3 regions of the Dietzia sp. ANT_WB102 genome follow, and region 3 is predicted to be linked to each of the others. Evidence: riboswitches for the same ligand, from Rfam matches in the RefSeq annotation. Region 3 holds a riboswitch; each other region holds the start of a gene.
The links. A riboswitch is a leader RNA that binds a small molecule or an ion and turns the genes downstream of it on or off. The one in region 3 is predicted to bind cobalamin.
Positions count from the first base shown of each region.

Region 1: another riboswitch for cobalamin. It lies ahead of FQ137_RS03580 (ABC transporter substrate-binding protein); the one in region 3 lies ahead of FQ137_RS06485 (energy-coupling factor ABC transporter permease).
Region 2: another riboswitch for cobalamin. It lies ahead of FQ137_RS03925 (ABC transporter substrate-binding protein); the one in region 3 lies ahead of FQ137_RS06485 (energy-coupling factor ABC transporter permease).

Region 1 is NZ_VOBA01000001.1:794,052-803,632, forward strand. It holds gene FQ137_RS03565 ((2Fe-2S)-binding protein) at 1-174, opposite strand, end outside; gene FQ137_RS03570 (ABC transporter ATP-binding protein) at 167-949, opposite strand; gene FQ137_RS03575 (iron ABC transporter permease) at 946-2,064, opposite strand; gene FQ137_RS03580 (ABC transporter substrate-binding protein) at 2,081-3,109, opposite strand; cobalamin riboswitch at 3,174-3,356, opposite strand; gene cobC (Rv2231c family pyridoxal phosphate-dependent protein CobC) at 3,400-4,455, opposite strand; gene FQ137_RS03590 (cobalamin biosynthesis protein) at 4,452-5,450, opposite strand; gene FQ137_RS03595 (HdeD family acid-resistance protein) at 5,460-6,017, opposite strand; gene FQ137_RS03600 (12-oxophytodienoate reductase) at 6,102-7,316, opposite strand; gene FQ137_RS03605 (TetR/AcrR family transcriptional regulator) at 7,494-8,264, opposite strand; gene FQ137_RS03610 (ABC transporter substrate-binding protein) at 8,409-9,581, shown strand, end outside.
Region 2 is NZ_VOBA01000001.1:860,873-870,453, reverse strand. It holds gene ggt (gamma-glutamyltransferase) at 1-1,677, shown strand, start outside; cobalamin riboswitch at 1,736-1,871, shown strand; gene FQ137_RS03925 (ABC transporter substrate-binding protein) at 1,961-2,878, shown strand; gene FQ137_RS03920 (iron ABC transporter permease) at 2,875-3,903, shown strand; gene FQ137_RS03915 (ABC transporter ATP-binding protein) at 3,900-4,742, shown strand; gene FQ137_RS03910 (MBL fold metallo-hydrolase) at 4,742-5,563, shown strand; gene FQ137_RS03905 (TetR/AcrR family transcriptional regulator) at 5,560-6,198, opposite strand; gene FQ137_RS03900 (MMPL family transporter) at 6,191-8,689, opposite strand; gene FQ137_RS03895 (rhodanese-like domain-containing protein) at 8,924-9,581, shown strand, end outside.
Region 3 is NZ_VOBA01000001.1:1,416,922-1,426,502, forward strand. It holds gene FQ137_RS15550 (alpha/beta fold hydrolase) at 1-32, opposite strand, end outside; partial or broken gene FQ137_RS15700 (alpha/beta fold hydrolase) at 29-565, opposite strand; gene FQ137_RS06465 (GMC oxidoreductase) at 804-2,438, opposite strand; gene FQ137_RS06470 (energy-coupling factor ABC transporter ATP-binding protein) at 2,722-3,522, opposite strand; gene FQ137_RS06475 (energy-coupling factor transporter transmembrane protein EcfT) at 3,519-4,247, opposite strand; gene FQ137_RS06480 (energy-coupling factor ABC transporter substrate-binding protein) at 4,248-4,610, opposite strand; gene FQ137_RS06485 (energy-coupling factor ABC transporter permease) at 4,607-5,377, opposite strand; cobalamin riboswitch at 5,412-5,643, opposite strand; gene FQ137_RS06490 (diguanylate cyclase) at 5,691-6,869, opposite strand; gene FQ137_RS06495 (sugar transferase) at 6,866-8,230, opposite strand; gene FQ137_RS06500 (EAL domain-containing protein) at 8,540-9,581, opposite strand, start outside.

The DNA.
Region 1 (9,581 bases), 620 kb from region 3:
CGGATCGTCGTGAGACCAACGCCGCCCGGTGTCCTCCACCCGCTGGGCCAGCCACCGCGGGTCCGCCAGCACCGATCCGGGCAGGACCCGGGGACCGTGCTCGATGGTGCGCGCGAAGTCCCCCAGCGGTCCCGAGACGTCGGCGTACGCGGCGGCGACGGATCCGTCACGCATCGGCCAGTCCCCTCACGTCGAGCGTGCGGCGGCCGTCCGGGCCCGCGCACACCTCACCACGGACACCGAACACCTCCCGCAGTACCGCGGCGTCGAGCACCTCCTCCGGCGCCCCGGTCGCGACGAGCCGGCCGCGGTGCAACACCGCCACGGCGTCGCAATACTCGGTCGCCATCCGAAGATCATGCAGCGTGAGCAGGACGGCGAGCCCGTCGGCCGCTAGTTCCCGCAGGAGCGCCAGGACGGAGAGCTGCTGGTGCAGGTCGAGGTGGTTGGTCGGCTCGTCCAACAGGAGCACATCGGGCTGCTGGGCGAGGGTGCGCGCGATCGACACCCGCTGCCGCTCGCCACCCGACAGTGCAAGGACGTCGCGCCCGGCCAGGTCCGCCAACCCGACCCGGGCGAGGACGGCCTCGACAACCGCGGAGTCGTCGCCGCCGAAGGGCTCGAAGAGCCCGCGGGTGACCGTCCGGCCGAGCCGCACCGACTCGCGGACCGTGATGCCGCCCAGCGAGACCGGTTCCTGCGTGCTCGCCCCGACCGCCCGGGCCAGGGATCGTCGACGGAGCGAGGCGATGTCCGCGTCATCGAGCGTCACCATCCCGGCGGAGACCGGCAGGGCGCGGTAGCAGGAGCGGAGCAGCGTGGTCTTGCCGCTGCCGTTCGGTCCGACCAGCGCGGTGACACGGCCGGGTGCGACCGTGAGGTTCACGCCGTCGAGGACCTGCCGGCCACCCAGTCGCGCGGAGACGCCGAAGGCGGTGAGGGTCGTCATACCGTCGCCTTCCCGTAGCGGCGCCACAGCATGAACAGGAACACCGGGCCGCCGACCACGCCGGTCACCACGCCCACCGGCAGCTCCGTGCCCTCACTGACCGCGCGCGCGGCGATGTCGGCGAGCACCAACGCCACCGCGCCGAGCAAGCCCGCCGTGGGCAGCAGCCGTGCTGACGTGCGGCCGGTGAGGAAGCCGGCGAGGTGGGGGATGAGCAGACCGATGAACCCGATGGTCCCGGACACCGCCACGGCTCCGGCGGTGAGCAGTGAGACGAGCAGCAGCATGAGCACGCGGAACCTGGGGACGTTCACGCCCATCGCGGTGGCGCTGTCGTCGCCGGCGAGCAGCAGGTCCAGGTGGCGGCTGCACAGCATCACCACGGTGCCGGCGACCGCGAGAATGACGACCGGCGCCCACAGCATGGCCCATCCCGCGTCACCGAACCCGCCCGCGAGCCACCGCATGACCGTGCCCAGCTGATGGTCGTCGCCCAGTACCAGCAGAGTGAAGGTGTTGAGCGCGCCGAAGACCATGGTCATCGCGGCCCCCACCAGCACGATGGCGGTGGTGTCGTGGGCGCGGCGGGCCACCAGGACCACCCCGGCCAGCGGGAGCATCGCGCCGAGGAACGCCGCCATCGGCAGGGTGAAGACTCCCCACGTCCCGGCGCCCACCCCGAGAACCGTGAGGACCACCACGCCGAACCCCGCACCGGAGGAGACCCCCAGGAGGTACGGGTCGGCGAGCGGGTTGCGAGTTACCGCCTGGGCGACGCCCCCCGCCACGGCAAGTGACGCGCCCACGGCCGCCGCCATCAGCGCGCGGGGGAGGCGTGACTCGATCACGATCGCCTCGCGGGCGTCACTCCACCACGGGTCGACGGCGCCCGGCGCAAGGCGATGCGCGACGATCGCCCACACGTCACCGAAGGGGATCGACACCGACCCGAGCGAGACCCCGGCCGCGATGGACGCCGCGAGCCCCGCCAGGAGAGGTAGACAGATGAGCCACAGCGATTGCCGCCCGGTGGGTGGGGGGACGGCCGGGGTCGGAACCGGGCTCGGGGCGCCGCGGTCGACGCGGTGAACAGGCTTGTCGGCGACTGTCGTCATGTCACTGCCCGTCATGTCACTGCCTGAACGCGTGCGGGTGCAGCTCGCGAGCGATGGTTTCCACGGAGGTCGCCATGCGGGAGCTCTCGAAGAAGTCCGATAGCGGCACCACCACGATGCGGTTCTCGCGGATCGCCGGCGTGGTGGACATGATGGGCTGTGCGCGCAGGTAGGCGATCTTGTCCTCCGCGCTGGTCGCGCCGTAGTCCAGCACCACGATCGCCTCGGGCTGCCGCTCGCCGAGGATCTCCCACGTGGTGGTGAGGTAGGGGCGGTCGCCCTCGGTGAAGATGTTGTCCGCGCCCGCGTACTCGCCGATCAGCTGGCCGATGCCCACGCCGCCGATGGTCGTCGGCTCGGCCTCGCCGCCGTCGTAGAAGAACGTCGGGGTGCCGGTGACGCCCGCCGCGTCGAGCGTGGCGCGGATGTCCTCGACTTCTTCGGTGATCCGGTGTGTGAGGTCCCGCGCGCCCTGGTCGACGGCGAGGAGTCGGCCGAGCTGGGAGAAGTCGGTCTCGAGCATCGACAGGTCGGGGAAGCCCTCGCCGCAGTACTCCGAGAAGAGGAAGGTGTTGATCCCTGCGGCCTCGAGTGCGTCCCGGCTGCGGCCCTCCTTCTCGTCAAACGCGCTGCGCATCCCGCCCACCACCAGATCGGGCTCGAGGTCCACGATCTGCTCCCAGGTGGGGTACTCCTTGGCCAGCGACGGGATCGCGTCGAACTGCTCGGCGACCTCGGGCAGGATCTCGTCCTGCTCGCCGTAGCCCATCCCGACGATCCGGTCGCCCGCGCCCATCTGGATGAGCGTCTCGGTGACGTGGTCGTTCATCGAGACGATGCGCTGCGGTGCAGCGGTGTAGGTGGTCTCGCGCTCGCAGTTCGTGATGGTTACCGGCTCGGCGAACGGCTCGACCGAGCCGTTGGTCTCGGCTGCCTCGCCGCGGGAGCAGCCGGCGAGGGCGAGTCCGGCGACGAGGAGCGTGGCGAGCGTGGTTGTGGTGTGTCGAGTGTTGGTGTGGCGAGTGCTGGTGTGGCGACGGAACATGATCAGACCTCGGATCGTGTCGTGTGGCCGACGACCACGACAGACCCGCAGGACGGACGCGCGTCAACAACGCGTGTCACCTGACAGGACTCCGGATCGCAGACCTCGGCGATGACTTCAGGAGTCGGACATCCGGGCAGGCGATCGGGCTCGCAGCCACTGATCGTGGCTGCACACCGTTGCGGGTCAGCGCCGGATTCTCACCGGTCTTCCCCTGCGTACGGACGTCAGTAGTGCGTCTCGAGCATAGGCATACGGGTCGGGGCGAGGGCAGCGCCCCCGGTCGGCCGTCACTGTGATCGTTCGGCCTGCGCGCCCTGCCATGCGGTCACAAGCCCCCGAACGGTGTCGGGTCCGCGGACGGCCAGCCGCACGTGGGCCGGGTCGAGGCCGGGGAACGTGTCGCAGCGACGCACGGCGTAGCCACGCGATCGGAGCCCGGCCCGGAATTCCTCGGCATCGAGGCAGGCAGGGGTCCTGACCAGGATGAACGGCGCGGCCGGTGCCACCGCGATCTCGATCCCGGCATCGGTGAGCAGACCGATCATCGCGGCGCGGTCGGCGCGGATGCGGTCCCGGATGTCCGCGAGGTGGCCGGCCGCCTCGTCCGAACAGCACGCCGCGACGGCCTCGAGCTGGAGGGTGCCGAGCGGCCAGTGCACGCGGTGTGCGGCGAGATCGGCGAGGACGTGAGGATCGCCCACCGCGTATCCGGCCCGCAATCCGGCCAACGCCCACGTCTTGGTCACCGAACGCAGTACCACGAGCCCGGGCAGGTCGGCCCCGGCCAGCGTCGCCGCGGCCTCGTCGTCGACCACGTCACAGAACGCCTCGTCCACCACGGTGACCCGACCGGGACGGCACAGGGAGGCCAGGGCCTCGCGTGGGTGGAGGACGGACGTGGGGTTGGTGGGATTGCCGACGACGACGAGGTCGGCGGACTCCGGGACCAGTGCGGGGTCGAAGGCGTACGGCCCGGGCAGCAGCACCCGGGTCACCGGCACGCCCGCCCGGCGCAGCTCCACCTCGGGTTCGGTGAACGACGGGTGCACCACGGCCGCGTGCAGCGACCGGCGCGCGGCGTGCGCGGCGAGGAGATGGAAGCCCTCCGCCGACCCGGCGAGCGGCAATACCCGAGCCACGTCGGTCCCGTGCCGGCGTGCCGCGGCGCGTCGTGCCCTCAGGTCATCGTCAGCGGACGGGTATGCGGCCAGGTCGGCGACGCGGTCGCGCAGACGCCGTGCCAGCCATTCCGGTGGGCGTTCGCCGTGGACATTGACGGCGAAGTCGACGTCACCGGGCCCGACCTGGGTATCTCCGTGGACGTTGAGGAGGTCGTCTCTCACGCCGCGGCCTCCCGTGGGTGGCGGTTGCGCCACGCGAGGACGGCACGGGACCCCACCAGTCCGGCCACCGCGACGGCCGCAGTGCTCACCTGGACCCGGTCGTGCAGGAGCACCGCGCGACGAATGTCGTCGGCCTGCACCGGCCGGCCGTCACCGAGGACCGCCCTGTCCTGCACGCCGTACGGGTACGGCGTCGGCCCGCCGAGCCGGACCCCGAGCGCGCCAGCACATACCGCCTCGACCACCCCGGCGTTCGGACTCGGGTGCGCCGGAGCATCGCGGACCCATACGCGCAGGGCCTGCGCGGGACTCCCGCCCACCGTCGGGGCGGCGACGACGCCGAGGACCCCAGCCACCCGGGCGGGCAGGAACCCCAGTACGTCGTCGAGCCGCGCCGAGGCCGTTCCGAAGTGGCGGTACCGCTCCGAGCGGTGCCCCACCATCGCGTCGAGGGTGTTGGCCGCGCGGTGCACCGCAGCGCCTGGCGGGCCCGCCACCGCGGCCCAGAACAGCGTCCCGACCGCCGCGTCCGACGTGTTCTCCGCTACCGACTCCACGACTGCCCGGGCGAGGCCGCCTGGGTCGAGCGCGGCCGGATCACGTCCGCACAACCACGGCAGCAACTCCCGGGAGCCAGCGTGGTCGCCGCGGGCGAGCAGGTCGCCCTGCTGCCGCGCGACTGTGAGCAGCGACGATCCGCCGAGGCACGACCACACCACGGCGGCGTTCCACACGACGGCCGCCGCGCGGTTCCTCGCGGCGAGACGCCCGGCGACCGTCACGGTCGCGGCCACGCCGCCCACGAGGACGCCGGTGAACAGCAGGCCCGCGGCGCGCTGCGAGTGAGCCGTCTGCCCCGGTCGCAGCAGAGTCGACTCCGCGATGAGAGCCATCCGGCCGAAGCCTGCGACGGGATGGCGCCGCGCCGGGTCACCGACGAGGCGGTCGAGGAGGAACCCCGCCGCGATCCCCGTCGCGCGGGCGCTGGTGAGCATCGCGGCCCGTCAGTTCTTGAGCGGCAACGCGCGGACCACGTTGAGGACGCCGAGCACGACGAGCGAGATCGCGAAGAACCACCAGAGGAAACCCGCGCCCCACACCGGGGTGCTGAGCAGCGCGAAGCCAGCGAGGACGGAGATGATGGCGAAGATGATCGTCATCGCGGTGGACCCGGTCTCGCCGAGAGCGAACAGCGCCGTGAAGCCCTCGACGATCCACATGACGCCGATCATGACAGTGACGAACAAGGCGAGGAAGACCGCAGATTCCCGGAGTGAGGCGAACGCGTACACGCCGGCGAGGATGAACAGCAGGCCCAGGAGCGAGTGGCCGATACGACTGCCCGTGCTCTGCCACCGGGCGATGAACGCGACCGTGATGTAGACGATGCCGGCGGCGATCGCATACACCGCGAGCACCCCGGTCACGGCGAGTGCGGTCTTGACGGGCCAGACCAGCACAGCGATGCCGAACCCGAGAGCGATGAGGCCGCTGATCAGCAGCGCGGCCCGGAAAGGGTTGACGCGGCGGGCGGCGTGGACTGCGTGACTGGGCGTGGACACGGCGGGGCTCCGATCGGGATCGTGACGATGACTCGGCTGAGCGTTGGTGAATCCTCAACGTATCGCGGTCCCGCCCGCTCGTGGTCAGGCCGGGGGACGCAGGGGTTGCTCGTGGACCTCGCGCACGAATTCCGGAAGCGGCCCGGCCTCGCGTAGGACCTTCGCCAACGCGGGGTCGGCAAGGTGGAGTCGGCCCACGGAGATGAGGTCGAATTCGCCGCGCTCCATGCACTCCACGACGCGAGCGATGTTGTCGGCGGCGACGGCCGGCTTGCCCGACTTCTGCTCGCGCAGGGACGTGCCGATCCCCACTCCGCCCACCGCGCCGGACGGCAGACCGGTGAGCCTGCGGGCCCACCCGGCCAGGGACACCTCGCCGTCGTCGCCTCCCAGATCCGGGAAGGCCGGGTCGTCGAAGCGCCGGGTCGAGGCGTCCAACAGGTCCACGCCGGCCTCGGCGAGCGCGCTCAGGTAGACATCCAGCTCGTCCGGGGTGGTCGCCTTGCGGACGGTGTAGTCCTGCTGTGTGTGCTGGGAGAACCGGTAGAACAGCGGCGCGTCGGGACCGATCGCGGCGCGAACCGCCCGGACGACCGCTGCGGGGAAGCGGCTGCGCGCGGCCAGGTCACCGCCCCAGTCGTCGGTGCGGCGGTTGGTGTCGGCCCACACGAAGGCGTCGAGTAGGTACCCGTGGCCACCGTGCAGCGTCACGCCGTCGAACCCGGCCTCCATGGCCAGGCCGGCCGAGCGAGCGAACGCGTCGATGACCTCGGAGATGTCGCCGTCGGTCATCGGCGCCACCTCGGGCGTCCAGCGGGACACGCTGCGCTCCGAGTAGTTGGTGACACCCGGGGTCCCCCACCGGCCGGAGGGCCGCATGGGGTGCATCTGCATCAGCTGGTCGCGGTGTGCGCGGTCGAACCGGGCGTTGGCGCCCCAGAGTGGTCCGACGTGCCACAACTGGGCGATGATCCGGCCCCCGGCGGCGTGGACGGCGTCGGTCACCACGCGCCATGCCGCGACCGACTCCGGGGTGTCGAGCCGTGGGATCCACGAGTGGTCGACGGAGGTCGGGTGGTCCACGCCGATGCCCTCGGTGACGACGAGCCCGGTCCCGCCAGCCGCGCGGTCGGCGTAATAGTCGCGGTTGATCTCATCGGGCAGACCGTCCACACAGCCCATGCGGGTCATGGGGGACATGACCAGCCGGTTGCGCAGCTGTAGCGAGCGGACCTGGAGCGGACGGAAGAGCTGCTCCCGCCCGGCGGCAGCCGGGGGAGTCTCCATGCGCGACGTCATGATGCGCGACCTCTTTGTTTCCTCGGGGCGATGGTCTCGGGTCTCGAGCTCGAGCCCTCGCGGGTTGACGAGTGTCAGTTGTGATCGAGGTTACCTACACTGCGGGCCAGATGCCGCATTGGTGTGCGGACGAGGATCCCCGTGCGCACCCAGGATGAACGATCGGTTGGGCGCAGCCTAACGTTCGTCCGCTTGGGTGCCGTCGAAAATGTCCTGGGTGCGGGGTTTGGCGGTGAGCGCAGCACTGGCGGAGCTCGCGTCGGGCAGGCGCGGGGCTCCCCGGGTCTCCTTCTCCAGGTTGGCGATCCGGGTCTCGAGGGCGGCCAGCCGATTCTCGATACCGTTCTGGTCCGTGGATCCCGTCATGCCAGGGGCGGGTTCGGACATCACCGCACCATCGACGAACACTGTCACGAGGGTGTCGACGATGGCTCCCGACCGCTCGGCGAGCGCGTCCCTGTGGTGGCGCACCGACCACCACGCGCTCTCGCGGAGCATCCTGGCGAACTCGGCCGGGTCGATCATGGGTCGTAGCTGCCCTGAATCCTGAGCCCGCATCGCGGTGTCCAGCCAGAACTGATTCGCCCGGCGGACTCCGTCGGCGATCCGCTCAGGTGCCATCGGGCCGTGATAGGCGAGTTCGTTCTGGTAGATCTCCGTGGCGTAGGGGTGCGTGGCGGCGACCTCGACCGACGTTCGGAAGAGTGCCCGGATCTCCTCGCGGGTGCCGGTCACGTGGGGCAGGACCGACCCGTAGCGGGCACTGAGGTCGGTGATGAAGTCGTCCAGGATCGCGAACGCGATGGCTTCCTTGGACGGGAAGTGGTGATAGAGGCTCCCCGGGGAGATTCCCACGCCGTCCGCGATGTCGCGAATGCTCGCCCCGGCGACCCCTTTCTGCATGAAGAGCTTTCCGGCGACGTGCTTGATCTGGGTCCGACGGTTCATCACCCCCTCATCCTCGCTGCCTTCTCCCGGTGGTGCCCATGCGGACATCATGAGGTCCGCTCGCGGCTTGTGTGTGATCCATGGCATAGGTATATATATCAACCAAGCGAATGCTTGATTGGTTTCGTCCGAAAGGTACGCCCCGTGTCACGTACTGTGCCCAAGCTCCTCGCCGGAGCGTTGGCTCTGCCCCTCGTCCTCGCCGGATGCGGGGGCCAGCAACTCGGTGAGGAAGCCTCCTCCGATGGCCCGTACCGCGTGTTCTTCACCGCGGACATGACCGGGGCGACCGCTACTCTCAGTCGCGCGCTGCTGTCCGGCATGAAAGTCGCGGTCGACGACGTCAACGCGGCCGGCGGTATCGGCGGACGCCAGGTCGAGCTGATCGAGAACAACGACCAGAACGACCCCACCAGCGCGGTCAGTGCGCTGCAGGAGCTGATCAACTCCGGCAGAAAGCCCGACCTCGTCTACCCCGGTGGGTCCTCGGCCGTGTCCCTCTCACTGCTGCCCATCACGACTCGCGAGGAGATCCTGACGATCGGTGGCACCGTCGCCTCTCAGCTCAACGACCCCGAGTCGTTTCCGTACCACTTCGGCACCGCAGAGCTGACCGACGCCTACGTTCCCCCGTTCACGATGATCGCCGAGGAGCGTGGCTTCGAGAAGGTCGCCATGATCTTCTCGAACAACCCCACCGGGCAGGCCGCCGAGGTGGCCTACCGGGAGGAGATCACGGCCGCCGGACTGGAGTTCGTCTCCGTCGGCTACCAGCCAGATGCACTCGACATGACCCCGCAGCTCGAGCAGCTGCGCTCCCAGAACCCCGATGCGCTGATCTTCGAGGGCTACGGCACCCCGGTCCAGTACCTGATGCGATCGCGCTCGGGTATGCGGTGGGACGTCCCCAGCTTCTCCACCCAGACCTCGTCCACCTACCCCTTCGTCGACGACTTCTCCGCGGCCGAGCTCGAGCAGGTCCGCGTGATCCAGTCCAACTGGACCGTCGACGAGGGCGAGACCCCCGCCGAGATGGTCGAGTTCATCGACAAGGTCAAGGCACTGCCCGAGGGCGACACCCTGTCCAAGACCGGAGTGCGCCTGCCCGCCGTGTCCGCGGCGACGTTCCAGCTCACCGCCTGGGCGGCCGAGAAGAACGGCGGCAAGACCGACACTGCGTCGATCATCGACACGTTCTACAACGACCTGCCGGAGGAGGGCGGCGACGCCACCCCGTGGGTGACCGACTCCAAGGGGCCCAACCCCTACCGCTTCACCGAGGAGAACCACTTCCCGCTCAGCCCGCCGGAGATCTTC
Region 2 (9,581 bases), 560 kb from region 3:
GTGTCCACGGCGCACCCCCTGTCCACGCTGGCCGCGTGCGAAGTGCTCGCCGACGGGGGCACCGCCGCCGACGCGCTCGTCACCGCCCAGGCCGTGTTGGGGCTGGTCGAACCGCAGTCTTCCGGCCTCGGCGGCGGCGGGTTCCTCGTCTATTACGACCGGGACACCCGGCAGCTCGAGACCTACGACGGCCGCGAGACCGCTCCTGCGGCCGCCACCGCCGACTACCTCCGCCACATCTCCCCCGAGGACACCACCGAACCGCAGCCCGACGCCCGCCGCAGTGGCCGGTCCATCGGCGTGCCCGGAATCCTCCGCTTGCTCGAAATGGCCCACCGCGACCACGGCAACCGCGAGTGGCGCCAGCTTTTCGATCCGGCCGTGACGCTGGCCGACAACGGATTCGACATCAGCCCCCGCCTGGCGGAATCGATCGCGGCGTCCGCCGAGGACCTGGCCCGGGACCCCGACACCGCCGCCTACTTCCTCGACGGCGGGGCCGGCAAGACCGCCGGGACGCGGCTCACCAACCCCGCCTACGCCAAGACACTCACGGCGGTGGCCACCGAGGGCGCCGACGCGTTCTACACCGGCGCGATCGCGGAGGCCATCGTCGAGCAGGTCAGCACGCAGCGCGAAGGCATCACGCCGGGCGCGATGACACTCGACGACCTGGCCGGCTACCAGGCGATCACCCGCGACCCCGTGTGCAGCCCCTACCGGGACCACGCCGTGTGCGGAATGGGACCGCCCTCATCCGGCGGCACCACGGTCGATGCCACCATGACGATGCTGGCGGACAAGGACCTCGCCGCGTACCCACCGGTCGACGTCAACGCCGACGGGGGCCTGCCGTCGCCCGAGGCCGTCCACCTGGTGACCGAGGCCGAACGGCTCGCCTACGCCGATCGCGACGTCTACATCGCCGACCCCCGCTTCGTGCCGCCTCCCCTCGGTTCTCCCCTGACCCTGCTGCGGCCGGGCTACCTGGCCGGGCGGGCCGAACTCATCGACCCCGACCGCTCCATGGGCGAGGCCGAACCAGGTGACTTCGCGTTTGACTCCCGCGGCGTGTTCACCGGGCCCGAGCACGGCACCAGCCACATCAGCATCGTCGACGCCAATGGCGACGCCGCCGCGCTCACCACCACGGTGGAGTCTGCATTCGGCTCCTTCCAGATGGTCGACGGTTTCCTGCTCAACAACCAACTCACCGACTTCGCCGCCGAACCGCGCGACGAGGCAGGAGAACTGCAGGCCAACCGGGTCCAACCCGGCAAGCGGCCGCGCTCGTCCATGGCGCCGACGCTGGTCTTCGACGGGTCGCCCCTCAACCGTGGCGAACTGCGGGCCGTGGTGGGCTCGCCCGGCGGGTCGCGGATCATCCAGTTCGTGGTCAAGACGCTCGTCGGAATGTTCGACTGGGGGCTGGACCCGCAGCAGGCCGTGGGCGCTCCGTCCTTCGGGGCGTCGAACTCTCCCGAGACCGCGGTGGGCGGCGAGCACCCTGCCGTGGCCGGTGACGCCGCCGCGCTGACGGGCCGCCTGACCGAACTCGGTCACAAGGTCTCCACCGAGGACCAGTCCTCCGGACTCTCAGCGATCCTGCGTCAGAGCGACGGCACCCTCGTGGGCGGCGCTGATCCGCGGCGCGAGGGGGTGGTCCTGGGCGGGTGAGGCTCAGACCGGGGGCACGGGGCCCGGCGGACGGTTCCGCTGCGGGCCCGCCGCTCGGCTACCCTCAGGTGGTCCGGCTCCCGCGCCGGACACCCGTGGTACGCGGTGGAAGTCGGTGAGAATCCGGCGCTGTCCCGCAACTGTGATCCCACCTCGAGCGGGCAAGCCAGGTCGGCCGGTACTGCGGCGCCGTACGAACTGACCTCGGACGAAGGACGGTTGCGTGCCGCGGCGTCCACGTCGCAGCCGAGCTGCTTTCGTCCTCCGACTCCCGGAGGATGTCATGCACACCCCACGAACCCGCCGGCCCCGAACCCGCGCCATGCTCACCGCCGCCCTGACCACCGTCGCGCTGATCGCCTCGGCGTGCAGTGGCACTGCCGACGATGACGCAGCCCCGGCGGACCAGACCACCGCGGCGGCCGGAGAGCCTCAGGCGATCGTCTCGCTCGCCCCCACCACCACCGAGATGCTCTACGCCGTCGGCGCCGGGGAGCAGGTCGTGGCGGTCGACGAGCGCTCCGACTACCCGGAGGAAGCCCCGGTCACCGAACTGTCCGGCTACACGCCCAACCTTGAGGCGATCCTGGGATACGCACCTGACCTCGTGGTGCTCTCCGACGACAGCGGCGACATCGTGGACGGGCTCGAACGCTCCGGCGTCGAGGTGCTGCAGCTGCCGGCCGCACAGACCCTCGACGACACCTACGCGCAGCTCGAGCAGGTCGGCGCCGCCACCGGTCACATCGGCGAGGCCGCCGAACTCGTCTCGCGGATGCGAGGGGAGATCGACGACATCGTCGCGTCGGTTCCCGAGCGCGAGACCCCACTGTCGTACTTCCACGAGCTCGACGACACCTACTACACCGTCACCGACGCCACCTACATCGGCGAGGTGTACTCCCTGCTGGGGCTGACCTCCATCGCCACCGGGGACGACACCTACCCCCAGCTGTCCGAGGAGCTCATCCTCGAGGCCGACCCCGACGTCGTGTTCCTCGCCGACGGCCAGTGCTGCGGCGTCACCCCCGAGACCGTCGCCCAGCGTCCGGGCTGGGACGGACTGACAGCCGTCCGAGAAGATCGCGTCCACATGGTCGACGAGGACCTGTCCAGCCGGTGGGGCCCGCGCGTCGTGGACTTCATGCGCGAAGTCGCCGCGATCGTCGGGCAGATCCCCGTGAACCAGCCCGCCCCGTGACCCGCCCGTCGCCTCGCCACGCCCTGGTGCTGGGCGGGGCGACGCTGCTGCTGGCGGTGGCCGTCCTGCTGGGCACGCTCATCGGCCCGGCCGGGCTCACCCCGGGCGGCGTGGTGCTCGAGTTGGTCGACCGGTTACCACTGGTCGACGTGGACTCCGGGTTCACCGCCCGCCAGCAGGTCATCCTGTGGGAGATCCGTATCCCGCGCGTGGTGCTCGGCGCGATCGTCGGCGCGATGTTGGCGATCGCCGGCGCCACCTACCAGGGCGTGTTCCGCAACCCGCTCGCCGACCCGTACCTGCTGGGCGTGTCCAGCGGGGCGGGGCTGGGCGCGACCCTGGCCATCGTCGTGGGCGGCGCGATGGGATCGGCGATGGTGCCGCCCGCTGCCTTCGCCGGCGGCATGATCGCGGTACTGGCCACCTACACCTTGGGCCGCAGCGTCGGCGGCGGGCGCAGCGAGGTCGTCATCATTCTCGCCGGCGTCGCGGTGGCGGCGTTCGCCAGCGCTGTCCAGACGTTCTTTATGCAACGTCATGACGACACGCTGCGGCAGGTGTACTCGTGGATGCTCGGTCGAGTCTCGACCAGCGGCTGGACCGACGTGCGGACGGTGCTGCCCTATGTGATCGTGTCAGTGGCGGTGATGGCCCTGTTTCGGCGCACCCTCGACGTCATGGCGGTCGGTGACGCGGAGGCCGCGACCCTCGGGATCGCCCCGGCACGAGTGCGGCTGGTGCTCATCAGCGTGGCCACGCTCGGCACGGCAGCGGTGGTCTCGGTGTCCGGCCTCATCGGGTTCGTGGGCATCGTCATCCCCCACGCCGTGCGCATGCTCATCGGGCCGGGCCACCGGCTGCTGCTGCCGGTGTCGCTACTCACCGGAGCGGCCTTCCTCATCCTGGCTGACGTCGTCGCCCGCACCGCGACGAGCCCGGCCGAGTTGCCCATTGGCGTGGTCACCGCGGCGATCGGCGCTCCGTTCTTCCTCATCGTCCTGCGTCGCAGCCGGGGGCACATATGACCACCACCCCGCGGTCGCCCTACGCCCTGACCTGCCGCGACCTCCACGTCACGCGGGACCGCACGGCCATCCTCCACGGCATCGACCTGAGCGTCGACGCCGGATCCTGGGTGTCGTTGGTGGGCCCCAACGGCTCGGGCAAGACGACGCTGCTGTTCGCGCTCGCCGGCCTCATCCCGGCCACCGGCCACCTTGAGGTCGACGGACTCACCCCACACCGGGCGGGTCGCCGCAGGGTGGCGCGGACCGTGGCGATGATGCCCCAGCGCCCGGTCGTCCCCGAGGGGGTCACCGCCCGCGAGCTCATCCACCTCGGCCGGACCCCCCACATCGCCCGCTTCGGCACCGAGACCGCCCGCGATCACGAGATCGTCGACCGCGTCATCGACCGCCTGGGACTGCACGACCTCGCCTCCCGCACCGCCACCACCCTGTCCGGCGGCGAGCTGCAGCGGGTGGTGCTAGCTCGGTCCCTGGCGCAGGAACCGCGGGTCCTGCTCCTCGACGAGCCCACGAGCGCACTGGACATCGGTCACCAGCAGCAGGTGCTCGACCTGGTCGACAGCATGCGCCGGGAGAGCGGCCTGACCGTGCTGGCGGCCATGCACGATCTCACCTCGGCCGCCCACTACGGGGAGCGGCTGGTACTGCTCGACCGGGGCCGGGTGGTGGCCGACGGTCGGCCCGAGGAGGTACTCACCGTCGAGCGGGTGGCTCAGGTGTACGACGCGCGTGTGGAGGTCCTGGACCGCCGCGACGGACGCGCGGTGCTCCCGCTGCGGGAGCGGGGCGCGGACGCCGTCCCCCCTCCGTGGCGGGGCACAGGGCCGGACGCGTGATGGAGGTCGTCCTCCTGGGGACCGGCGCCGCCGACGGCTGGCCCGCCCCGTTCTGCAGGTGCGGGTCGTGCGGGGAGGCGAGACGGCTCGGCGTGGTGCGCGGCCAGACGTCGGCGCTCGTCGACGACGAGTTGCTGATCGACTGCGGACCGGAGGCGCCCAGCTCGGCAGTCCGGCTCGGACGAACTCTGGCGTCGGTCAGACATCTGCTCATCACACACGCCCACGCCGACCACCTCGGCCCGCAGGCGTTGTTGTTCCGCTCGTGGATCCCCGACGCAGGCCTGCTCGAGCTCATCGGCCCCGCGGACGCCCTCGAGGCATGTCGGCCCTGGGTAGGCCCCGACGACCCGGTGCGTTTCGTCCCGGTCGCGGCCGGAGACCACCTCACGGTGGGAGCGTACGAAGTCCGTGTCCTGCCCGCCCGTCACCGCGTGTTCCGCACCGGCGATGCGGTCCTGTACGACGTGACCGGGCCCGGCGGCGATCGCCTGCTGTGGGCCAGCGACACCGGACCGTGGGACGACGAGTGGTTCGGCGCTGTACGCGATGCCCACTTCGACACGATTTTCCTCGAGGAGACCCTCGGCGACCGCGAGGAGATCTCCCCCGCCCACCTCGGACTGCCCCGGTTCGGTGCGATGCTCCGGCGGTTGCGCGAGGTCGGGGCGGTCGACGAGCAGACCGACGTCGTGGCCGTTCACCTGGGGCACCACAACCCGCCGCCCGACGAGCTGGCCGCGCGGTTACGTGAGCACGGCGCCCGTGCGGGGGTCGACGGGGAGGTCGTCCACTGCGGCCCCCGGACTACTCCGCGCTAGCGGAGTCGCCCCGCCCCGTACTCGAGGAGGCCGAAAGCCTCGTCGAGATAAGACTCCGCGACACCCTGCTCCTCGACCCCCTGCTCCGGATCGCCCTGCCCGGCCGCGTCGCCCCCGGCCACGCGCGGATGGTGCCTGACCACCGACGCCCCGGCGGCCAGGCTCAGATCCACCAGCACTCGAACCCGCACCCCGCTCAGCTGGGGCGACCTGCGGCCAATCGCCTCGTACAGCGGCTCCAGGAGTTCCTCGGCGACGCAGGTTCTCGCCTCGGCGCTGAGCATGAGCCCGATCTGCTCACCGGCAACGAGGAGGTTCTCCGCGGCATCGATGTCGTCCGCGGAGCGTCGGTACAGCTCCCGGATGATCCGATGAAGTGCAGCGATCGGGTTCAGATCCGCTGGCGCCTGCTCCATCTGCCGCACCCAGTCGGCGACCTGTCCCTGCAGGAAGTGCACGAACGCATCCTCGCGATGCGCGAAATAGTTATGGAACGTTCGGGTGGACACCCCGGCCCGCCCGGCGATGGCCGCCACCGTCGCGCCCTCCGCCCCCTCGGCGACCAGCAGTTCGACCGCCGCCACCGAGAGTCGGGTGCGCGTGTCGGCCTTCTTGCGCTCGCGCAGGCTAGCCATCGGAGTGGGTCCCGGCAGCACCGCCACCGGAATGGTCGTTGCGCTCGTGCCTCCCCGCGCCGTCGGACTGGCTGGCGACAAGGTCAGCCGAGTGTCGGCCACCGACCAGTGCGGGCTCGAGGGCCTCGTCCGCGTGGTCCGCGGGGTGGGCCGAGCCGGATGGCTTGTCATTCTCCATCGACTCCAGGGCCGACCCCTCGACGTCGACGGCCGGCAGGATCCGGTCGAGCCAGCGCGGGATCTTCCAGGCGCGCTCCCCGAGCAGGAACATCACGGCAGGGATGAGCGTCATGCGAACGACGAAGGCGTCGAACAGGACCGCTACTGCCAGCGCGAAGCCCATGACCTTGATGAACTGCTCGTCGATCGTCATGAATGCCGCGAAGACGCTCGTCATGATCAACGCGGCCGAGGTGACCACGCGGGCGCCGTGCTTGAAGCCGTTGGCCACCGCGTTGTGGGCTGTCTTCCCGTGCACCCACCCCTCACGCATCCGGGTGACGAGGAAGACCTGGTAGTCCATGGCCAGGCCGAACACGATGCCGATGAGGATGATCGGCAGGAAGCTGATGATCGGCTGCGGGTCGGAGACGAGACCGCCCCAGCCCTCCTGCCAGAGCGCCACGGTCAGACCGAACGTGGCCGCCACCGACAGTCCGAAGCCCAGCGCGGCGATCAGCGGCACCCAGATCGATCGGAAGACCAGCATGAGCAGGATGAAGGCGAGCGCCAGGACGATCCCGATATACGGCAGCAGCACCTCGGACAGTCGCTCGGAGATGTCCTCGTAGATCGGGGTGACGCCGGTGACCGAGTAGGTTCCGCCGGTCTGCTGCTCGAACTCCCCGACGCTCGACCGGATGTCCTCGAGGACCGTGGCGGCCCGCTCATCGGTCGCGCCGAACTCCGGGGTGATGAGCACCTGGGCTCCGTCCCCGGCCTCGTTGGTCTCGATGATCTGGGCGTTCTGCACGCCCTCCACCGCCTGGATATCCCCCACAGCGGTGGCCCAGGCGGCCGGGCGGTCTGCCTCGGGGACCTCGAGCGTGTCGACGAAGGCGATCATCGGGGCGTTGCGGCCGGGGCCGAACGCGTCCGACGTGAGGTCGTACGCGGTGCGGTTGGGGGTGCCCGGAGCCATCGTGCCGTCGGACGGCATGGCGAGTCGCAGCTGGACGGCCGGGATCGCGAGTAGGCCGAGCAGGAGTACGCCGACCACGGCGTGGAGCACGGGGCGCTTGCGGACGCGCCGCACCCACGTCAGGCCCATGGTCGGCTTCTCGTCCTCCGGGTCCGGAGCCTTGACGACGGGAACACGCGCGGCGAAGACCTTGGTGCCCACGGCGCCGAGGACGGCGGGCAGCAGGGTAATGGCGACGAGGACGGCGACGGCGACGGTCGCGGCAGCGGACAGGGCCATCGCGGTGAGGAAGGGGATATTGATGATCGACAGCGCGGCGAGCGCGATGAGGACGGTCAGACCCGCGAAGACCACCGCGGAACCCGCCTTGCCCACGGCGAGCCCGGCCAGGTGTGCGCGCTCGCGGAAGGGGATCGTCTTGAGCTGCTGCGCCAGTTCCCGTGGCTCGAGATCGTTACCGCCGATGTGTTGGACCAGCTCGGTCCGGAACCTGGACACGATGAACAGCGCGTAGTCGATGCCCACGGCCAGGCCGATCATGGACGCCAGGGTCGGAGTGAAGTTGCTGATCGTGTCGGTGAAGGAGGTGGAGGCGAAGATGCCGGCGATGCCGATGCCGACTCCGACCACGCCGACGAGCAAGGGCAGCCCCGCTGCGACCATCGATCCGAAGGTGATCGTGAGAATGACGGCGGCCACGGCGATACCGATGATCTCGCCGGTAAGACCGATCTCGGACGCCTGGAACGCGTTGCCCGAATAGGCGATGGTGAGCCCGTCCTCGTGCGCAGCGACGAGATCCGCGAAAGCGTCTAGGTCCTCGGCTTCGACGCTCATCGTCGTCTCGGCGTCGAACTGGACCTGGACGGTGCCGGTGGTCTCGTCGGCGCTCAGGGGGCTGAGCGCAGCGATGTCGGCTGCGATCTGCTCGGGCGGCGTGCCCTGCGCGGACTTGGCCTCCGTCAACTGCTGAGTCATGCCCTCGGCGGCGAGCACCGGGTTGACGATCTCCTCGGTTCCGGTGAGGAAATCTAGTTCTTTCACGTCCGCGAGGAAGGCGTCGACATCCTCGGTCACGGCCGGATCGGTGAGCGTGCTGCCCTCCGGAGCCTGGATCACCAGGGTGCCGGTCGGCACGTCGAGCTGACTCGGCGAACCGGGGAACCGGTCCTGGATCTCCTCTTGCGTCTCGATTGACTCGAGGCCGGGGATCTCGAAGCTACTGCTCGTCTGCTGCGAGAGCATGGCGGCGGTCGTGCCCATGCCGACGATGATCAGCAACCACGCGGCGATGAACCTCCACCTGTGCAGGTAGGCCGATCGGCCGATCCGATAGAGAAATGACGCCATGCGCTGGCCCCTCCTGCGTAGGTGCGATTCGCGAACCCTCGCAGTTTTGCACGACCTCTGCACGATTGCACAACCCGTGCAAGGTTTTGTGGTACACGACACCCCTCGCCCATGCCGACAAGGAGGAAGGTCTCGATTCGGACATGCCCCCCGGGGCACCTTGTGGATACCCCGGGGGGTATGTATGGTCGTGGTACGCCCCTCACAGGGACCCCGATCGATTAGGAGAGCGCAGTGCTTCTCGAACGCATCTACGACGAGGACCTCGCCCAGGCTGGTTACTTCATCGGTTGTCAGGCCAAGAACGAAGCCGTGGTCGTTGACGCCCGCCGTGACATTGGCCAGTACCTCGACCTGGCCGAGCAGCACGGGATGACGATCACCGCGGTGACCGAGACCCATATCCACGCCGACTACCTGTCGGGCACCCGTGAGCTCGCCGAAGCCACCGGGGCGCCCATCTACGTGTCCGGTGAGGGCGGTACCGACTGGCAGTACGGGTTCGACGCGCACCGTCTGCACCACGGCGACACGCTCACGCTCGGCAATATCACCGTCGAGGCCGTGCACACTCCGGGGCACACCCCGGAGCATCTGTCGTTCCTCATCACCGACGGCGCGTTCGCCGACGAGCCGGGGTACATGCTCAGTGGCGACTTCGTCTTCTCGGGCGACCTGGGCCGGCCGGACCTGCTCGATGAGGCCGCGGGCGGGGTCGACACCCGGTTCGAAGGCGCCAAGCAGATCTTCGCCAGCCTCAAGAAGTCGTTCCTCACCCTGCCGGACCATGTGCAGGTCTTCCCCGGCCACGGCTCGGGCAGTGCGTGCGGCAAGGCGCTCGGCGCCCTGCCCTCGACGAGCGTCGGCTACGAGCGGCGCTTCGCATGGTGGT
Region 3 (9,581 bases):
GGTCGCTGTCCTGCCACATCCAGTCGATCCACGGCGCGGCATCGTCATCTATCACGGACACCATCGCGTCAAGCGTGTCCTTGTTGCCTGAGAAGAACAGCTCCGCGGCGCGGGGCGGGTCCGCAGGGAGGTGGGAGAGAGCCTCGAGATCGTTCGGGGTCAGGAACTGCTCTCCGTCCGGCAGCTCCAGGATAGGGGCGACTCCTCCGGCGACCCCGACCCGAGTGACTCGCTCGGGCATCCTGGCGGCGGTGGCCAGCGCGAACGCTCCGCCACCTGACCAGGCCGAGAGGGCCACACGATCGATCCGAAGGCGGTCCAGGATCGCTTCCGCGTCCCCCGCGACTTGCACCGCACGGATGGGGCCGGGATCGGATCTGCCATATCCGGGGCGGTCGAACGCCACCACACGCACGTCCCTTCGTCGCGCGATGTCGGACCCAAAATCCATCTCGAGACGAGACCCCGGCGTCCCGTGGAAGTGCAGCACCGGCTCACCATCCGCAGCCCCGAAGTCCCGAACGGCGATCGCCCGATCGCCGACGTGCACGAGGTGCTCGGTCATGCCCGCCAGCCTAAGTGGTTCGAGGATCGCCGAGGTGCGCGTCACGTTGAACCTGGATTACCCGGCGGGGTAGCGGTTAGCTGCTCGGTCCGCGCTGGCCGCCACGGCTTGCGCGTGGGGAATGGTCCCGACACGCAGCGTAAGTCGGTAGATTCGTGCATTCACCGCGCACAAGTCCCGGAGAAACCTCGCCGGAGGCGACCCGGCGGAGCTGGCAGTCATCGGCCGCCCGCCCGGCCTACTGCAGGTCGGTGGCGATGATGACGTCCATGTTCCGCTCGGCGAGCGCGGTGATGGTGACGAACGGGTTGACGCCCACGTTGCCCGGGACCAGTGAACCGTCGACCACGTAGAGGCCGGGGTATTCGTGGAGTCGTCCGTGGTTGTCGGTCGCCCTGCCCAGTACGCAGCCGCCGAGCGGGTGGTAGGTGAAGTCGTCGCCCCAGGTCTTGTACACACCGAAGAGGTCGGTGCGGTAGATGGTGCCCTCTTTCTTGTTGATCTTGTCGAACACCTTCTTGGCCATGGCGATGCCCGGCTGGTTCTGGGACACCTTCCAGGTGAGGTCGACCTTGCCGGTGGCGGCGTTGAACTGGAAGCGGGCCCGTTCCGGGTTGTTGGTGATCGCGAGGTACAGGCTCACGTAGGTTTCCAGGCCCGCCGGTAGCGGGGCGATCTCGGCGAAGATCGATGCGGTGGGGTCGGACCAGTTGTCGATCCCCATGGTGGGGATGGTCGACTGCTTGGGGCCGGTGGCGTCCCACATGTGGTTGGCGCGCCCGAACATGATGTTGCCGTTGTTGCCCCACCCCTCACCCACCTGGGATGACAGGTTGGGTAGGAGGCCCTGCGCCTTCATCGACACGAGTAGCTTGCTGGTCCCGACGCTTCCGGCGGCGAAGAAAACCCGGTCCGCGGTGACGTTCTTGGTGGCGATCACCGCGCCCTGCTCGTTGATCTGCTCGATCGTCACCTGGTAGCCGCCGCCGGCGGCAGGCGCGACGGCCGTGACCTTGTGCAGCGGGGAGATGGTGAGTTTGCCGGTGGCCGCGGCCTGGGCGAGATAGGTCTTATCCAGGGACTTCTTGCCCGCGTTGTTGCCGTAGATCACCTCGCCGCCCAGGGCGGAGGCCGACGCCGTTCCCGCGGCCTCGCGCTTCATGTAGTCGAAGTCGTACACGTTGGGCACGAACGTCGTGGCGAATCCGGAACGGTGCGCGGTCTTGCGGCCGGTGCGGGCGAACTTGTACCAGGGCGTGGATTCGAACCAGGCCTGGTCGATGTGGTTGACGCCGAGGGCGGCGTTCGCGCGCGGGAAGTAGGTGTCGTACATCTGCGCCGAGTCGACGGTCGGCAGGATGTGCTCGAAGTAGTCCCGCTTGGGCGTGACGGCCATGCCGCCGTTGACCAGCGAACCGCCTCCGACGCCGCGGCCCTGGTACACCTTGATGCCCGAGAACCTCTCCGCATCGAGGATGCCGACGTAGCGCTCGATCTTCTTGTTGATCCCGAAGCCCATGAAGTTGCTGACGGGCTGCTCGGTGCTGTCGGACAGCCACGTGGACCGCTTGTCCGGGTCGAGAATCCCCGAGAAGATCTTGCCGTCCGGCCCCGGTGTGTCCCAGCTCCGGCCCATCTCCACGATGTGGGTGGCGATCCCCGCCCGGGTCAGCCGCAGCGCCGCAACGGCGCCACCGTAGCCGCTGCCGATCACCAGGGCGGGGACGCGGTCGCCCTCCGCCAGTGCGCGCCGGGGAAGCGGCGCTGCGGACGATGATGACGACGACGCCAGCGTCGCAGCCGCAGCGGCGCCGGTGGCCAGCCCTGTGCTCATGAGAAATCGACGACGGGACAGTGACAGATGCGGGGGCATGAGACTCCTGGAAGACGGCTCTGACAGGTCATGCGGGCACCGGGAGGTGCCCACTCTCAGATGTCTACAGGCTGAGAAAGAGGTTACCGTTGGGTATCGACGAAAGATCTCAGTGGCGTCCAGGGGCGGAAATTGAGGTCCTTAGGCCCGGCAAATAACATGTCGCAGCGGAGTTCACCACGGCGTCAGGATGGTAAGTCGTCCAGATGGCGGCCAGGACAAGATAATAGATCTATTACGGGTGTCGGTCGGGGGCGGGGCTGCGGTCTCCCCGGTGGCCGGGTCACACCTCGCCCGGGTGCAGGACGGTTCGGCCGAGACGATGCGAGACCGCCGCGCCCCACGGCGGGTTCAGTCTGGCCGTGGCGAGCAACTCGCGGTCCCGCAGCACGTCGTGGGCTGGCCCGCGGGTGAGTCGGCCCCCCGAGAGCACGACAGCCTCGGTCGCCCAGGCCCACGCGAGGTCCACGTCGTGGGTGGCCATGACGATCGCCGTCCCCGTCTCGTGGAGCGCATCCAACGCGGCCACCAGGTCGTCGCACGCCAGCGGGTCGAGTCCCGCAGTCGGCTCATCGAGGAGCAGGACGCGGGGCCGCATCGCCAACGCTCCGGCGAGTGCCACCCGCTTGCGTTGACCGAAGGACAAGTGGTGGGGGACGCGGTCCGCGAGATCGGTGATTGCTAGGGACTCCAACGCCTCGTCGACCCGTCGCGCCACCTCGTCGGAACCCAGGCCGAGATTGACGGGGCCAAACGACACGTCGGCGCGCACGGAAGTGGCAAAGATCTGATCGTCGGGCTCCTGGAGCACCATCTGCACGGACTCCCGGAGACGGGTCCGGTCCGCCCGCCGGTCCCGGAGCCGCACACCGTCGAGTTCCATCACGCCCGCCTCGAGGGGGGCCAGACCCACTAGCAGGCGCATCAGTGTGGTCTTGCCGCTGCCGTTCCCGCCGAGCAGCGCGATCCGCGCCCCGGCAGACACCGCCAGGTCGACGCCGTCGAGCACGATGTGCCGTCGCCCGCCGGGCGTGTCGGCCCGCCGGTAGGAGAACCGGCCACCGTGGAGGGCGAGGATCGTCACGTCACGACCCCCAGGGCGGCGACGGCCACGAGGACCACCCCGATCACGGCCACGCGGGCGGGGGAGACCGGACGCGCCGGAGCGAGGACCGCGGTCTCGCCTCGTTCGGCCCGCATCGACATCGCGTCGTCGATCGCCCGGGCGCGAGTCACGGCCAGCACGAAGACCGAAGCGAACTGGGTGCCCACCGAGCTGATCGCGGCGCGCGCGGTCCGGTTGCCCAGCCGGAGATCGTGGGCCTGGCGCAATGTGCGGGTGGTGCCGATGAGGATGCCGATCAGGCGATACGTGGTGTCCACGACGTGCGCGAGGGGGCCGGGAAGTCCCGCCCGCCGCCCGGCGGCCAGCAGGTCCGCGACCGGAGTCGTGCAGGCCAGCGTGATGGTGGTAGCGGTGGCCGCGCTCGCGCGACTCACCGTCCGCCACGCGGTGTCCACCCCGGCCGGGTCCACCACGAAACGCCAATCCACCAGATCCCAGATGAGGGGGCCGGTGCCCAGGAGGAGAAACACGACGGGCGCGAGTAGCGCCGGCACATAGACCCGGGCGGGCACCCGGGCCAGGACAAGCGCACACGCCGCACAGATGGCCAGGATCACCGCGTGGCCTACCGGCGGCGGCACGAGAAGCGCCGCCACCAGCAAGCCACCGAAGAGCAGGAGCTTCTCCGCTGTGGGGAGGGCCGACCAGCGGTTGTGGGAGGCCGCCAGTTCGATCGGATTCATCTAGTGCCCGGCGGGGGCCGCGCCGGGAGTGGCAGTGCCCGCGGCAGCGATCCCGCTGTCCCGGCGGTGCCTGGACCGGGTCCGCAGGACGCCGATGCCGTAGCCGACGATCCCGCCGCCGATCCCGGCCTGGAGCGCGAACAGTCCCGATTCGACTTCTCCCGGCAGTTCGGGCACCAGCGGCTCGAACCAGGGCTCGTACTGCGGCGACACCTCGCCGATCGTGCCCTCAGCCTGTCCGTCGGCCCCCTCGAAGGCGCCGCCCGCCCCGGTGCCGTAGATCAGGGAGAACACCGCGATCGCGCAAGCCGCGGCGATCAGCCCGACGAGCACCCACACGTTGACGTGCTTGCGGCCGGTCATCGCGACACCTCCGTGGTCCCGACCCGAGCCTGGGAGCCGCCGGCGCCACCGTCGGCCCCGGTGGCGACTGCCTCGTCGTCGTCGTTTTCGGGGTCCGAGAGGCGTGCACGCCGGAAGAAGCCGAGGAGGTCGAGTTCGCGCGAGGCGATGCGCATCAGAACACTCACGATGACCACCACGACGAGCGCTTCGACGATCGCGAGCGGGATCTGCGTCAAAGCGAAGACCGCGAGGAACTCGCCCATCGAATACCACAGACCGTGCTCGGCACTCGGGAACGCCAACGCGAGCTGGGCGCTCGTGGTGATGTACGTCATGAGGTCGGCGAGGAACGCGGCGACGAACACCGCACCCAGCAGCGGCATCGCGACCCTCCGACACGCGACGAACGCCGCGTAGGCAGCCCACGGGCCGGCAACCCCCATGGAGAACACATTCGCGCCCAGTGTGGTGATCCCTCCGTGCGCGAGCAGCAACGCCTGGAACAACAAGACCACGGTGGCGACAAACGCCATCACCGGTGGTCGGAAGATGATCGTCCCCAGGCCCGTCCCGGTCGGGTGCGAGCTCGACCCCGTCACCGAGGGGAGCTTGATGGCCGACATGACAAACGTGAACGCCCCGGCGACGCCCAGGAGCACACCCGCCTCCGGCGTCCGACGGACAGTCCTGACGACCTCCCGCGCGCCGTGAATCACGAACGGCGCCGCGACGGCGGTCCATGCGACGGCATGCGCCGACGGCAGGAAACCCTCTGCGATATGCATCTGGTGGAACCTTTCTGCCCGTCACCTCGCGGGCACTCGTGGTGGCAGCCACGGCCGGTCTCCTGGCTCACGGTTTTCCCGGCCCATCTCATCGAGACGGGCCGAACCGCCGCCGGTCCGCCTTCCCGCCAGCACGACAAGTGCGGGCAGTGGCACGAAGGACCGGTGACATCACCGCTCACAGTGGCGAGGGCCGCCCCGGTCTCACACCGGGTTCCCGAACGCCGTAGCTGCGCAAAGCGTATACCGTGGGCGCCTCCCGAGGGGAAGCGCGATGACGATGCCACAGGCCGACCGGCCGGGGGAAACGCACCTAGGCGATCCGCCGACTCTCCTCGGGAGCCTGTCGCCGACGTTTGAGTTCCTGCCCGGCCAGTGCACCCAACGGGTGACCACTCTTGAGGTTGACCGGCGAGTCGGTGCCCTCGTCCTCGATCCCGGGTGTCCAGTGGATCGTGGGCGCGGTGCGCATCACCACCCGGTCCCGGCCGAGAGACTTGGCCCGGTACGCGCCGAGGTCCGCCTGCCGGGTGAGTTCATCAATGATCGCGGAGGCGTTCGGGCAGCCCTCGGACTCTGTGACGATCGAGGCGACCACGGCGCCCACGCTCACCGTCACCTCGCCTTCCGCCGCGACCGCCATCCGGATCCGTTCCGCGGCGGCGCTCACGTCCGCCTTGTTCTCGGCAGCGGACATCACCACGAACTCCTCGCCGCCGATGCGGCTCACCAGACTGTGCGGTGGCGCCGCTGCGGCGATGGTGGCTACGGAATTCACGAGCACCCGATCGCCGGCAGTGTGCCCGCGGCTGTCATTGACTGACTTGAAGTGGTCGATGTCGATGAGGAGGAAGCCCACCGGCAGGCCCCGGCGAACGCAGTGCTCGAACACCCGCGCGTGCCGCCTGGTGAGACCGCGGCGGTTCAACGCGTGGGTGAGTGGGTCGATCTCTCCGAGTCGCGCCACCTTCTCCATCGCGAACTCCAGGGAGCTCCGGAGGGCCACGACCAGGGCCACGGGTATCGAGACCGTAAGGATGGAGGCGGCGACCGCCACGAGTCGAGCGGTGAGGGAGGTCGACCAGAAAACGGAGAAGCCGGCGGCGAGAAGCAACGCTGCGACGGTGAAGCCGATCGTGGTCCGCCTGGTCGACGACATCGCGGCGATCGCGGGCATCGCGGACAGGAGCGCGACGATCGCCGGGGCGACGGCCGGGTCGGTCACGATGGACGCGGAGATCGCGACGCCGACCATGGCGGTGATGCCGACCACCCCGAACTGCCTGTCCGTCAGCTTGCCGACCCGGATCGTGAAGACGAACAGGACGACAGCGCACATCCAGACCGCGACCAGTGCCGACATCGCGCCCGCGTGGAACAGCTCCGGACTGGCGATGGCGAGGAGCGGGAGCAGCAGCCCCCCGCAGCTACTGACAAGAACGGCGGCGGACCGGGCGTCGTACCTCTCCCAGAGCTGCAGGGGCATAATCATGAGCCCGTGCCCCTGAGAACCGCTCTGGCGGTGAGTAGCAGGATTTTCACGTCGAGCCACACAGACCAGTTCTGGATATAGAAGTTGTCGTAGAGGGCGCGGTCGCCGATGTTCGTGTCTCCGCGTAGTCCGTGGATCGCCGCCCACCCGGTCAGCCCTACGGGGACCCGGTGACGGTCCTGATACGAGGGGACGCTGCGGGCGAACTGCTCAACAAAATGCGGACGCTCCGGTCTCGGCCCGACCAGTGCCATGTCCCCTCGCACGACGTTCCACAGCTGAGGTAGCTCGTCGAGTGAGGAGATGCGCAGCAATCGCCCGATCGGATCGATGCGGTCTTCGGGGTGCCAGTCGGTGTCGGAGTGCTCGGCGGTGACCGAGCGCATCGAGCGGAACTTATACAGCATGAATTCGCGGCCACCGCGCCCCACCCGCACCTGCCGGAACAGGATCGACGATTTGGGATCGGACACCGCCACGGACACCGCAATCAGCGCGAGCAGAGGCGAGAGCAGTAGTAGCGCGCCCCCGGCCACGGTGATGTCGAAGAGCCGCTTGGTTTTCCAATACCACGTCCGGTAGATGTGGCGCCGAACCCTGATCAACGGAATGGTGTGGATCCGGTCCATGTCCGAGCTGAGGTGAACGAACTCGTAGAGCCGCGGGACGATGAAGATCTCGCAGTCCAGCTCGTCGCACTGCCGCAGCGGGGATACCAGCGAGGAATCCGGACTGTGGCGGAACGCCACGATCACGGTGTGTACGTCCAGCTCCGTCACGACCTCGTTGAGCGGACGGTCGAGGACGGGGACGGGCAGCCGGCCGCCGCCAAGCAGCGGGTCGGCGTCGATCACCGCCACCGGTTCCAGGCCGAGCTCGGGGAACTCGCGGATGCTGTCCAGGAGTTCGGCGGCGACCTCCCCGCCCCCCACAATGATGGTCCGGCGCCGGGCCTCAGGAGAGTGGCGGCGGTGACGACGAATAGTCGCGTAGTAAACGGCGCGGGTGCACGAGAGCGCCACGAATATGCCGGTGGCCATGAGAAGTAACTCGCCGATGGTGTCGTCCCCGCCGCGGGCGAACTCGATGGCCAGGGCGCCGACCAGCGAGGTCGCCCCGAGTCGGGGAATGTCGTTGAGCACCGAGAGGGTGAGGAGCGACCGGTAATTCCCCGACAGTTCCACCGCCAGGGCCACGACCAGGGCTCCTGCCACCGCCCCCGCCACCGTGTCCACGATCGTGGCCAGGACGACGGTCATGACCGCGAGGTCCAGTCCCGCCAGGACGAGGTCCGACCTGTGTCGCGCCAGGCGAAGGCGCCTGCGTTGCTGCGGAACGATGGCCGCACTCCGGATCGCCATGTCAGAGGTACCTCACGCGGGGCGGTCGAGAGCTCGCCACTGGGTCTCGCCGGGTGGGCACGCGCCGGGTGCCTAGCTGTCGTACGAGTCGGCCTTTCATGAGTGTGCCCCACTCCCCCCTGGGCGGGACGGGGTCTTTTCGTGCCCGCCCTCGCGCTGTAAAGTGAGGATATACTAATCGATCTCAAGTGCAAGAGGTTCTTACAAACGCTGGTGGGGATGGTGAGAGGGGCCGGTGGCGCGCCCGTCAGGGGTGCTCGCACCGGTACGGAGTGCGGTCTTCAGCCGGTGGCTTGACGTGGGCGGCCCTCAGTGGGCGGTGATCGCGTCCGCCGGAACGGGACGGCCGAAGTGGTACCCCTGGGCATGGGTGAATCCCATGTCGCGCAGGGCGGGGATCTGATCCTCGTCTTCCACTCCCTCGGCGACGGTGTCGATCCCCAGCGACCGGGATATGTCGCACACGGCGCTGACGATCTTTCGGATGGAAGGATCCGAAGCCATGCCGACCAGCGACCGGTCGACCTTGGCCACGCTCACCGGTAGATCCGCCAGGTAGCGCAGGGCGGCGAAGCCGGTTCCGAGGTCGTCTATGCAGATCACGCACCCCATGTCCGCGAGTGTCTCGATCGTCCGGACGGCAGGGGAGGCGACATCGATGATGTCGCGTTCGGTGATCTCCACCCAGAGTGAGGAGGGGGCGACCGCAAGGTCATCCAGGGAGCGCTGGATTCGTGTGAGCAGGGACGGGTCTGCCAGCTGTCGGACGGAATAGTTGATGGACACGAACAGCGGGTCGGCCGGTCGCTGGCTGTTCCACTGGGCGAGCTGTCCCACCGCCGCACGCGTCCCGGCCCGTCCGATCGGCATGATCAGGGAGGTCTCCTCGGCAGCCGGGAGGAATGCCGGCGGGGTGAGCAACCTGTCATTCCGGCGCCAGCGCAATAGGGACTCGTACCCCAGGGTTCGGGCATCGGAGAGGTCGACGATGGGCTGGTAGTGCATCTCGAAGTCGGCTCTGGCCGCTCGTGCCATCGCTGTACGCAGCTCCGAGGTCTCACGGACCTGTCGCAGTGTCGACCCGGTGGCCTCGTGGAGGTGGACGCCGGACTCCAACGCTTCGTGGGCGGCCGCGAACGCCGCGCGCAGGAGGAGGTCCGGGTCTGTCGTTCCGGTTTTCGATGCCGTCGCCATTCCCACCCGGGATTGGACGAAGTGTTCTTGCCCGCACAGGAGTAGAGGGAGCGCGAGGTGCTCCAGTAGGACCGCCGCCAGTTCGCTGGCGTCGTTGGCGTCGGTGTCGAAGAGGGCGATCAGTGTTCGATCCACGGGGCCGGGCAGGACGACTGCG